4 regions of the Streptomyces sp. DH10 genome follow, and region 2 is predicted to be linked to each of the others. Evidence: riboswitches for the same ligand, from Rfam matches in the RefSeq annotation. Region 2 holds a riboswitch; each other region holds the start of a gene.
The links. A riboswitch is a leader RNA that binds a small molecule or an ion and turns the genes downstream of it on or off. The one in region 2 is predicted to bind cyclic di-AMP.
Positions count from the first base shown of each region.

Region 1 (2,191 bases), on a different contig from region 2:
CCGCCAGGGTGCCGGTCGCCAGCACGGCGGCACTCGCGGACGGCGCTCGCTGCGCCCACCAGGCGGTGGAGGGGGAGGGGCCGGGCATGGAGCCGATGCTAGGAGGCGCCGCGTCCGTTCCATGCGGGGCACGCGCGCCTGCCTTCAAAAACGGGGCACGCGCGCGTGCGCTTCAAAAAGCGTGAGCGCCCTCACGCGCGCGTGCCCTCGGTGACGTACGGGCTCTCAGGCCGGCCGCACCACGCTGTGGATCGACGACTCGCCGTCGTAGTAGATCGACTCCTCGCGCACATAGGTGCCGGGCTTCGGGGCGTGGATCATCATGCCGTTGCCGATGTAGATGCCGACGTGTGAGAGGTCGTCGTAGAAGAAGACCAGGTCACCGGGCTGTGCGTTGGCCAGGGAAACGGTCGTGCCGGCGTTGACCTGGTCCCAGGTCGTGCGCGGCAGGGTGACGCCCGCGGCCTTCCACGCGGCCTGGGTGAGGCCGGAGCAGTCGTAGGAGCCGGGACCGACGGCGCCCCAGACGTACGGCTTGCCGATCTGGGCGCGGGCGAAGGCGAGGGCCTTCTCGGCCTTGGTGGCGTACGAGGAGTCTGCCGGGGCCGTCGAGGAGGACGAGCCCGTGGAGGACGAGCCCGACGGCGAGGACGAACCGCTCTCCTGCTGCTGGGCGGCCTCCTCCTGCGCCCGCTGCTGTGCGGCCTGCTGCCGGGCCAGCTCGGCGGCCTTGCGGGCGGCCTCCTGCTGCTTCTCCCTCTCGATCGCCGCGAGCCGCGCCTTCTCCTCGGCGGTCAGCTTCGACAGCAGTTCGCGCGCGTCGGCGAGCTTGCGCTGGACGGTCGCCTTGGCCGTCTTCAGGTCGCCCTGCGTCTCGTTGAGCGTCTGGAGGCTCTCGGTGGCCTCCTGACGCTTCTTCATCGTCTCGGACTGCTGGGTGACGTAGTCGTCGACCGCGATCTTCTGACGGCCGGTCATCCGGTCCATCAGCTGGGTCTGGTCGAAGTAGTCCTGCGGGGTGTCCGCGAGCAGGAACGTCGCCGTGTCCGGCGCGGAGGCGCCGGTGCGGTACTGGGCGGCGGCGAAGGAACCCAGCTTCTCCCGTGCCTCGTTGAGCTTCTGGGTGCGCTGCGCGACACCGTCGAGGAGGGTGTCGACGCGCTTGCGCTGCTTCGCGGTCTTCTCCTTGGCCGCGTTGTACTTGTCGGTGGCCGACTCGGCCTGGCGGTAGAGGTCGTCGACCTTCTTCTCGACTTCTTCCAGGCTCGGCTTGTCGTCGGCCTCGGGGGCGGCGTTGGCCGACTGGGACAGCAGGGCCACGGACGTGAGGGCCGCCGTTGCGAGGGCGGGGGTCCGTATGCCTGCGACGCGCGTACCCGCGGGACGCGACTTGCGGTGCGACGCCAAGGGAGGCGACTCCTTCCATGCTCCGCCTACCGGGTTAGCTGTCGGGTTCGGGCGGGTACATCGGAAGGGTTGCCCTACGGCCGTCTCCGCGAAGGGAGCGGGGCCGATTCACCCCAGAGTTCTCGGTTGGGTCCCCGGCTCCGGCTGCCGCTGCGGCACACCGGACTCGGCGGAGGCCGCGCGGCCCGGCGACGTTCGCCGGTGGGGGTCGTGCGGCCTGCCCGCACGGTAGCCAACTCGTGTGGCCCTTGTGAAGGTTGATGGGCGATATGCCCGATACATTTTCGTGACCTTAGCCGAGGGCGTCGCCGAGCGTCATCGGCGGAGGAGGTTTGGTCATGAGTTCGTCATAATTGTGACGGCGTAGCGGGCTGTGATCGTGCGGGGATGCAGGGTGACGAGGGGATCCTTTCGGCGATGTTCTCGGGGCGGCGGCGGGCTGTCAGTGGGGCGCCCTAGACTCGGAGAGCGATGAGCAGCCTCTTTGACGACAGCTTCCTGGCGGACCTCCAGGCCCAGCGGGGCCCCGCGGACGAGCCCCCGCCGCCACCCGAGGACGATCACGTACCGGAGCCGGTTCCGGACGATCTGTTCGGCGGGAAGTTCGACGTGCCCCCGGACCGGGACGCCTACTACCGCGACGGCGCCCCGCGCCCGGTGGTGGACACCGCCACCCTCCTGGAGGGGCTGAACGACAACCAGCGCGCCGCCGTCGTCCACTCCGGCTCCCCGCTGCTCATCGTGGCCGGCGCCGGCTCCGGCAAGACCCGCGTGCTCACGCACC
Region 1 covers NZ_JARVKU010000003.1:407,822-410,012, forward strand. The annotation lists gene QC385_RS08830 (hypothetical protein) at 1-88, opposite strand, end outside; gene QC385_RS08835 (C40 family peptidase) at 226-1,407, opposite strand; cyclic di-AMP (ydaO/yuaA leader) riboswitch at 1,416-1,589, opposite strand; gene pcrA (DNA helicase PcrA) at 1,879-2,191, shown strand, end outside.
Region 1: linked by a shared signal. The riboswitch ahead of QC385_RS08835 (C40 family peptidase) and the one ahead of QC385_RS02730 (C40 family peptidase) in region 2 are both predicted to bind cyclic di-AMP.

Region 2 (2,191 bases):
CCTGTGACGTGGAGACGATCTGCCTGGGCCAGGCCGGCGCGGCCGCCTCGGTGCTGCTGGCGGCGGGCACGCCCGGCAAGCGATTCGCGCTGCCGGACGCCCGCCTGGTGCTCCATCAGCCCGCCCTGCCCGAGCCGGTCCGCGGACAGGCCGGCGATCTGGCGATCCAGGCCGACGAGTTGACCCGCATCCGGACCCGCATGGAGGAGCTGCTCGCGCGGCACACGGGCCGTACCCGGGAGCAGGTCGGCGAGGACATCGAGCGCGACAAGGTCCTCACCGCCCAGGAGGCGGTGACGTACGGCCTGGTGGACCGGATCGTCCCCCACCGCAAGGCCACCCTGGCCCCGCCGACCGGAGAGTGAGCGCCGGTGCTCCCGCCCGAACTGCCGCCCCTGCCCGCGCTGACGCGGGCCGAGGCGGAGTTGATCGACCGTTACCTGGAGGTCGTCGACCTGCTCGGCCGGATCAACCCGGCACTGCCCGGCGACACCTACCGCGGACTGCGCGCCGCCCAGGCCCTGGTGGGCAAGGCGACGGCGCTGCGTGACGCGCTGACCCTGATGTACCAGCGGGGAGAGACGGAACTGCACGCCGGAACGCTCGGCCGGGCGCTGCGGGTGCTGGACGGCGAGCGGCGTACGGCTCGCGTCAGCCTGCCCCCGGAGTCCGTCAGTTGACGCGGATCCGTCGGTCCGGACGCCCGCCGTGTCGACGGAGCGTCCGGGCCTGAGTCGAAACGGACCGAATGACGTACCTCTGTTCGGAGTAGACGGGAGTCCTTTTTTTTGGCCCTCGCAGTTGCGCAACGCGCGTAGCCGTAGGGCGGAATGGGACATTCCATGCCTGGTCCGGGCACCCATGGACCTGTGGACGGTGGCTCGAACACAGACGTGTCCACCCGAACGGGTGAGTGGTGAGTAACAACACAAATCCCCGGTTCCGTTGGGATTTCGGGACAAGCATGAGTCAAGATCCCTGACTGACGACAAGCCCCCGCCGCAGCGGCGGGGCGATCCGGGCGGACGCCGAGTCCTGCCGCCGCCTGGATGACCGGTCGACAGGAGTGGATCGGCAGGAGTGGAGGACCCAAGCACGACGGGTCGCCGGGACGGTCACGCCATGACCGGGTCCGAGCAGCCCTTGGGGTGAAGCCGCGTCAGCGGCCGGGCAACTTCGCCAGCCCGAATCCGACAGGTCATCCTTCACAGGCGGCTGACGAAGGGTTGCGCATGACTGCGCTCAATCGTGTCCCGTCGCTCATGGTCCGGGCCGGTACGGCCTCGGCGCTCACCATCGCCGCGGTGGGCGGCTCGATCGTGGCCCCCGGCTTCTCCTCGGAGGCCTCGGCAGCCACGCATGGGACGAAGGCACTCCAGATCGCGGCCTCGAAGAAGGGTTCGCCCTACAAGTACGGGGCCACCGGTCCGCACAGGTTCGACTGCTCCGGGCTCACGCTGTACTCGTTCAAGAAGGCCGGCAAGAAGCTCCCCCGCACGGCCGCCCAGCAGTACAACAAGACGCGCCACATCTCCGCCAAGAACCGCAAGGCGGGAGACCTGGTGTTCTTCCACTCGGGCAGCAACGTGTACCACGTGGGTATCTACGCGGGTAAGAACAAGCTCTGGCACTCCCCGAAGAGCGGGGACGTGGTGCGGCTGCAGAAGATCTGGACCAAGAGCGTCTGGTACGGGCGCGTGAAGTGATCCGCCCGGCGTGCGGCGGCGTCCCTGACGCGCCGCCGCACGCCGGAGCGTGACACGGCCTCAAGTGGTTACCCGTCACCCCATGGCCGAGCACCGTCCCTGCACCGCACGCGGCGAGACCCCGCTGCAACGCGCCGACCGGAACTTCGTCGAGCTGCTCCAGGAGCTCCGGGTCACCCAGACGGGCGTACAGATCCTTTTCGCGTTCCTGTTGTCGCTCGCGTTCACCTCGCGCTTCACGTCCCTCGACACGGTCCAGCGCGTCACCTACGTCATCACGCTGCTGCTCGCGGTCCTGGCAGCGGCGCTGTTCACCGCGCCGGCCGCGCTGCACCGCTCGCTCTTCCAGCAGGGCGCCAAGCCCCGCATCGTGCAGGTCTCCTCACGACTGGCCACCACCGGCCTGATCGTGCTGGTGTTCGCGTTCAGCGGTTCCGTGCTGCTGGTGGTGGACGTGACGACCAGTCGGACCGGTGGCATCGCCG
Region 2 covers NZ_JARVKU010000001.1:631,645-633,835, forward strand. The annotation lists gene QC385_RS02720 (ATP-dependent Clp protease proteolytic subunit) at 1-365, shown strand, start outside; gene QC385_RS02725 (hypothetical protein) at 372-680, shown strand; cyclic di-AMP (ydaO/yuaA leader) riboswitch at 1,033-1,229, shown strand; gene QC385_RS02730 (C40 family peptidase) at 1,233-1,706, shown strand; gene QC385_RS02735 (DUF6328 family protein) at 1,789-2,191, shown strand, end outside.

Region 3 (2,191 bases), on a different contig from region 2:
CGTGTGTGGCCCGCGCAGGTGCTCGGCACGTACTGCCTGGGCGGCACCCTCACCTCCCGCCTGGACCGCGTGCTGCGCGAGGAGAAGGGCTACACCTACGGGGTGCGGGCCTTCGGCCAGGTCCTCAGGTCCGCCCCGGACGGGACCGGTGCCGCGATGCTCGCCATCAGCGGTTCCGTGGACACGCCCAACACGGGCCCAGCCCTCCAGGACCTCTGGACGGTGCTGCGCACCCTCGCCGCCGGGGGGCTGACCGACGCCGAGCGGGACGTCGCCGTGCAGAACCTGGTCGGCGTGGCGCCGCTGAAGTACGAGACCGCGGCGGCCGTCGCGGGCACGCTGGCCGACCAGGTCGAGCAGCACCTGCCCGACGACTACCAGGCCACGCTGTACCGGCAGCTCGCCGCGACCGGCACCGTGGAGGCCACCGCGGCGGCCGTCAGCGCCTTCCCGGTGGACCGTCTGGTGACCGTCCTCGTCGGTGACGCGGCGCAGATCAAGGGCCCCGTCGAGGCCTTGGGCATCGGTGAAGTCTCGGTCGTCGCCGCCGAGTAGGAGCACGCGCGCGCAGGGGCCCTGGTTGTCTTCTAAGGCACCAGGGCTCCTTTATGCCCGAATTGGTGCGGAGGTTGCCTGTCTGCCCTGTGGGATGCGCTACAAAAACCGGGATCCGTTTGGGAATTGAAAGTGGCCCCGCTTAGGTTCGTCCGGGCTGTTCGTCAGGCAGTGCGCCGCACCCGCGGCACCGGACAGTCATCGCCGAGTCCCCGTACGGCGCGAGCCAGGGGAGCCGGGGACCCAACTCAGTCCCTGGGGTGAATCGGACGCCCGCGCGAGCCGCGAGGGGGTCCGTAGGAGACCTTCCTGCTCCGAACCCGTCAGCTAACCCGGTAGGCGAGAAGGAAGGAAAGGACCAGCCACTCCATGGCGTTCACCCGCGCCACCGGGAAGCATCGTCGTCCCAGCCGTATGCAGCGCGGCACGGCCCGCGCCGCGGGCGTCGCGGCCCTCGCCACCACCGGCGTCATCGGCACCGTGGCCGCCCCGGCCTTCGCCGCCGAGCCCGCCGTCGAGCAGACCGGTCTCACCCCCGTCGTCACCATGGGCGGCACCGTGGCCGAGCAGATCGACGCCCAGGCCGCCGCCCAGAAGCAGGCCGCCGAGGAGGCCGCCGCCAAGAAGAAGGCCGAGGAGGCCGCCCGCAAGCGGGCCGCCGAGGCGGCCGAGGAGGCCAAGGAGGCGGCCGAGAAGGCCCGTGAGGCCAAGGAGCGCGCCGCCCGCGAGGCCGAGCGCAAGCGCCTCAACACCTTCGTGTCCCCGATCTCCGGCTCGTACATCTCCACCGGCTACAAGGCCGGCGGCGCCGTCTGGTCCTCCGGCAGCCACACCGGCGTCGACTTCCACGCCGCCAGCGGCACCTCCGTCCACTCCGTCGGCATGGGCACGGTCGTCGAGGCCGGCTGGGGCGGTTCCTACGGCAATCAAGTAGTGATCAAGATGAACGACGGGACGTACACCCAGTACGGCCACCTGTCGTCCGTCGGTGTCTCGGTGGGCCAGCAGGTCACTCCGGGGCAGCAGATCGGCCTGTCCGGCGCGACCGGCAACGTCACCGGTGCGCACCTGCACTTCGAGGCCCGTACGAGCCCCGAGTACGGCTCCGACATCGACCCCGTCGCCTACCTCCGCTCGCACGGCGTGAACGTCTGACGGCGTACCACCGCGTTACCCGAGGCCCCGGCTCCCGAGCCGGGGCTTTCGGCGTTTGTGACGCGTGGCTGTCCAAAAAATATCCATGGATTCCGGTCCGCCGTCGGAAATTCCGGCTCATTGCAATAGAGTCACGGAACACGCGTCACTCGTCGACGTTTCACGGGGATTAAACGGAGGTCGGTCATGCGTATTCCCGCGCACTCGGTGTGCACGGCCATCCGGGACGACATCGTCGCGGGTGTCTACGAGCGCGGCAGCCGGCTGACCGAGGAACTCCTCGCCCGCCGCTACGGTGTCTCGCGCGTCCCCGTCCGGGAGGCCCTGCGCACCCTGGAGGCCGAGGGCTTCGTGGTGACCCGGCGGCACGCGGGCGCGTGCGTCGCCGAACCCACCGAGCAGGAGGCCGCCGACCTGCTGGAGATGCGGACGCTGCTGGAGCCGCTCGGCGCCGCCCGCGCCGCCCAGCGCCGAACCGAGG
Region 3 covers NZ_JARVKU010000038.1:20,579-22,769, forward strand. The annotation lists gene QC385_RS41725 (M16 family metallopeptidase) at 1-555, shown strand, start outside; cyclic di-AMP (ydaO/yuaA leader) riboswitch at 748-911, shown strand; gene QC385_RS41730 (M23 family metallopeptidase) at 925-1,710, shown strand; gene QC385_RS41735 (GntR family transcriptional regulator) at 1,897-2,191, shown strand, end outside.
Region 3: linked by a shared signal. The riboswitch ahead of QC385_RS41730 (M23 family metallopeptidase) and the one ahead of QC385_RS02730 (C40 family peptidase) in region 2 are both predicted to bind cyclic di-AMP.

Region 4 (2,191 bases), on a different contig from region 2:
GGCGAACGACTGTGCCTCGTCCGCGGTCCAGCCGAATACGTTGCCGCCGAGGGCGAGCGGGAAGACCTCGAGGTCGGAGGAGCCGAGCTTGCGAAGAGAAGTCATGCTCCGTGTCAACGGCCGTGCGGGGGAGCCTCATTCCGGAGCGCACGCGAAACTCCCGTGAACGCCCCGGCACGAAACCCCCGCACGAGACCCAGAACGCCGTCGCTCAGACGCTCAGGCCCTTGCCCCGCAGCCACGCCAGCGGGTCGACCCCGTTGGTGGACCCACCGGTGTGGACCTCGAGGTGCAGGTGCGCCCCGGTGACGTTGCCGGTCGCGCCCACGCGGCCGATGACGTCCCCCGTGCTGACCTTCTGACCGACGCTGACGCCGATGGACGACTGGTGCGCGTACCAGATCTCCGTGCCGTCATCGAGGGTGAGGACCGTCTTGTAGCCGTACGACCCGTTCCAGCCCGCCTCGGTGATGGTGCCGCTGTGCACCGCCTTGATCGGCGTGCCCGTGGGGGCGGCGAAGTCGAGACCGGTGTGGTAGCCGGAGGACCAGTAGGCGCCGGCCTGACCGAAGGTCGAGGTGATGGTGTACGCGGAGGTCGGCAGCGTGTACTGCTTGGCGAGGGCGGCGAGCCGCTCGGCCTCGGCCTTCTTCCGGGCCTCCTCCTCCGCCTTCCGCTTGGCTTCGGCGGCCTTGGCCTTGGCTTCCTTCTCCGCCTTGGCGGCGGCCTCCGCTGCCGCCTTCTGGGCGGCGTCCGCGGCGTCCTGCGCGGCCTTGGTCTCGATCTGCTCCTGCTGGTGCTCGACCTGCGCCATGATCCGGGCGCGCAGGGCCTCACCGGCGCCGGAGGTGCCCTGCTCGGTGTCGGCCGCCGGTGTGGCGAGGTCGCTGAGCGGAGTGGCGGAGCCTTCGGGGGTGTCGTCGTCCGAAATGAGGGAACCCACCGAGGGAAGGTCCGGAACGGAGATCGACACCGGCGGCTTGCCGGTCTGGGCGCTGGCCATGCCGCCCGCGCCCACGGCGGCTATGACGCCGACGCCCAGGACGGTGGAGCTGCGCGCGAGGCCTCCGCCGCGCTGCTTGGTGACGCGATGCCGGCCACGGACGGGACGGATGGACTCCGCGGTGGGGTTCCATTCCTGGAACGGGCCCTCTTCGGTGCGGTGACCGCCGTAGCCGAAGGTTTCGGTGTCGCGCTGGTTGTGCGCGGACGGGGCCGCGGGGGCAGGCCGGTTGGACGCCACGTGGGCGTACTCCTTTCCTTCCTTCTCGCCTACCGGGTTAGCTGACGGGTTCGGAGCAGGAAGGTCTCCTACGCGCGTATACGTGCCGTGCTTCCACGGCGGCATACGCCCGATTCACCCCAAGTAGTGGTTCCCCGGTTCCCTTTCGGAATTCGGCGCGTGCGCGCGGAGCCGCCTTCTGTGACGGCTGGGACGACCGCGCTGCGTTATCGAACGTTAATAGACGCGCGGTGGGGATTCCAGCGATTCCACTTGATCATTAACCTTTTTCGCGCGGACCAACCTGCCATGACCGGCCCAAATCGGGCGAGTTGACCGCCACGTAAGTGACTGACGGGTTTTGACGGTGTGTCAGTTGTCATGCATAGCGGCGTGATTCACTCACTGACAGTGATGAAGAACCCATGGAAATAACCGAGGGCCGGAACCCTTTCGGATTCCGGCCCTCGGCCTTCAGTAGCGGGGACAGGATTTGAACCTGCGACCTCTGGGTTATGAGCCCAGCGAGCTACCGAGCTGCTCCACCCCGCGTCGTTGTGACTCCAGTGTACGCCATCCGCGGGACCCCTCGCGCACACCCGGTGCTCAGCGGCCCGGGTCGCCCGCGTGGGTGAGGGTCTCCCCGGCGGTGAACAGGTCGTCGGTGCCGGCGGGCCGGGTGCGTACGGCCGGCTTGCGCGCGGCCGGGAGGGACGCATGGATGCGGCCCTCCAGGTGGTTGAGGGCGACCTCCAGGTGCGGCCCGAGCCTGCCCTCGACGCGGCCGCCGCACAGCCACGCCGGTGTGCGCCCGCCCCGATTCTTGCGGGCGTGCAGGGTGAGCGCGGCCGTCAGCCGGTCCTGGACCTCGCCGTAGAGGTCGACCCCTTGGTGCCGGGCCGTCTCGGCGATGTGGGCGGTGGCGGCGAGCGAGGCGCCGACGTGCCGGAGGAAGCGGCAGGTCTCCTG
Region 4 covers NZ_JARVKU010000046.1:21,969-24,159, forward strand. The annotation lists gene QC385_RS43320 (aldo/keto reductase) at 1-105, opposite strand, end outside; gene QC385_RS43325 (M23 family metallopeptidase) at 212-1,243, opposite strand; cyclic di-AMP (ydaO/yuaA leader) riboswitch at 1,255-1,411, opposite strand; tRNA gene QC385_RS43330 (tRNA-Met) at 1,701-1,774, opposite strand; gene QC385_RS43335 (alginate lyase family protein) at 1,829-2,191, opposite strand, start outside.
Region 4: linked by a shared signal. The riboswitch ahead of QC385_RS43325 (M23 family metallopeptidase) and the one ahead of QC385_RS02730 (C40 family peptidase) in region 2 are both predicted to bind cyclic di-AMP.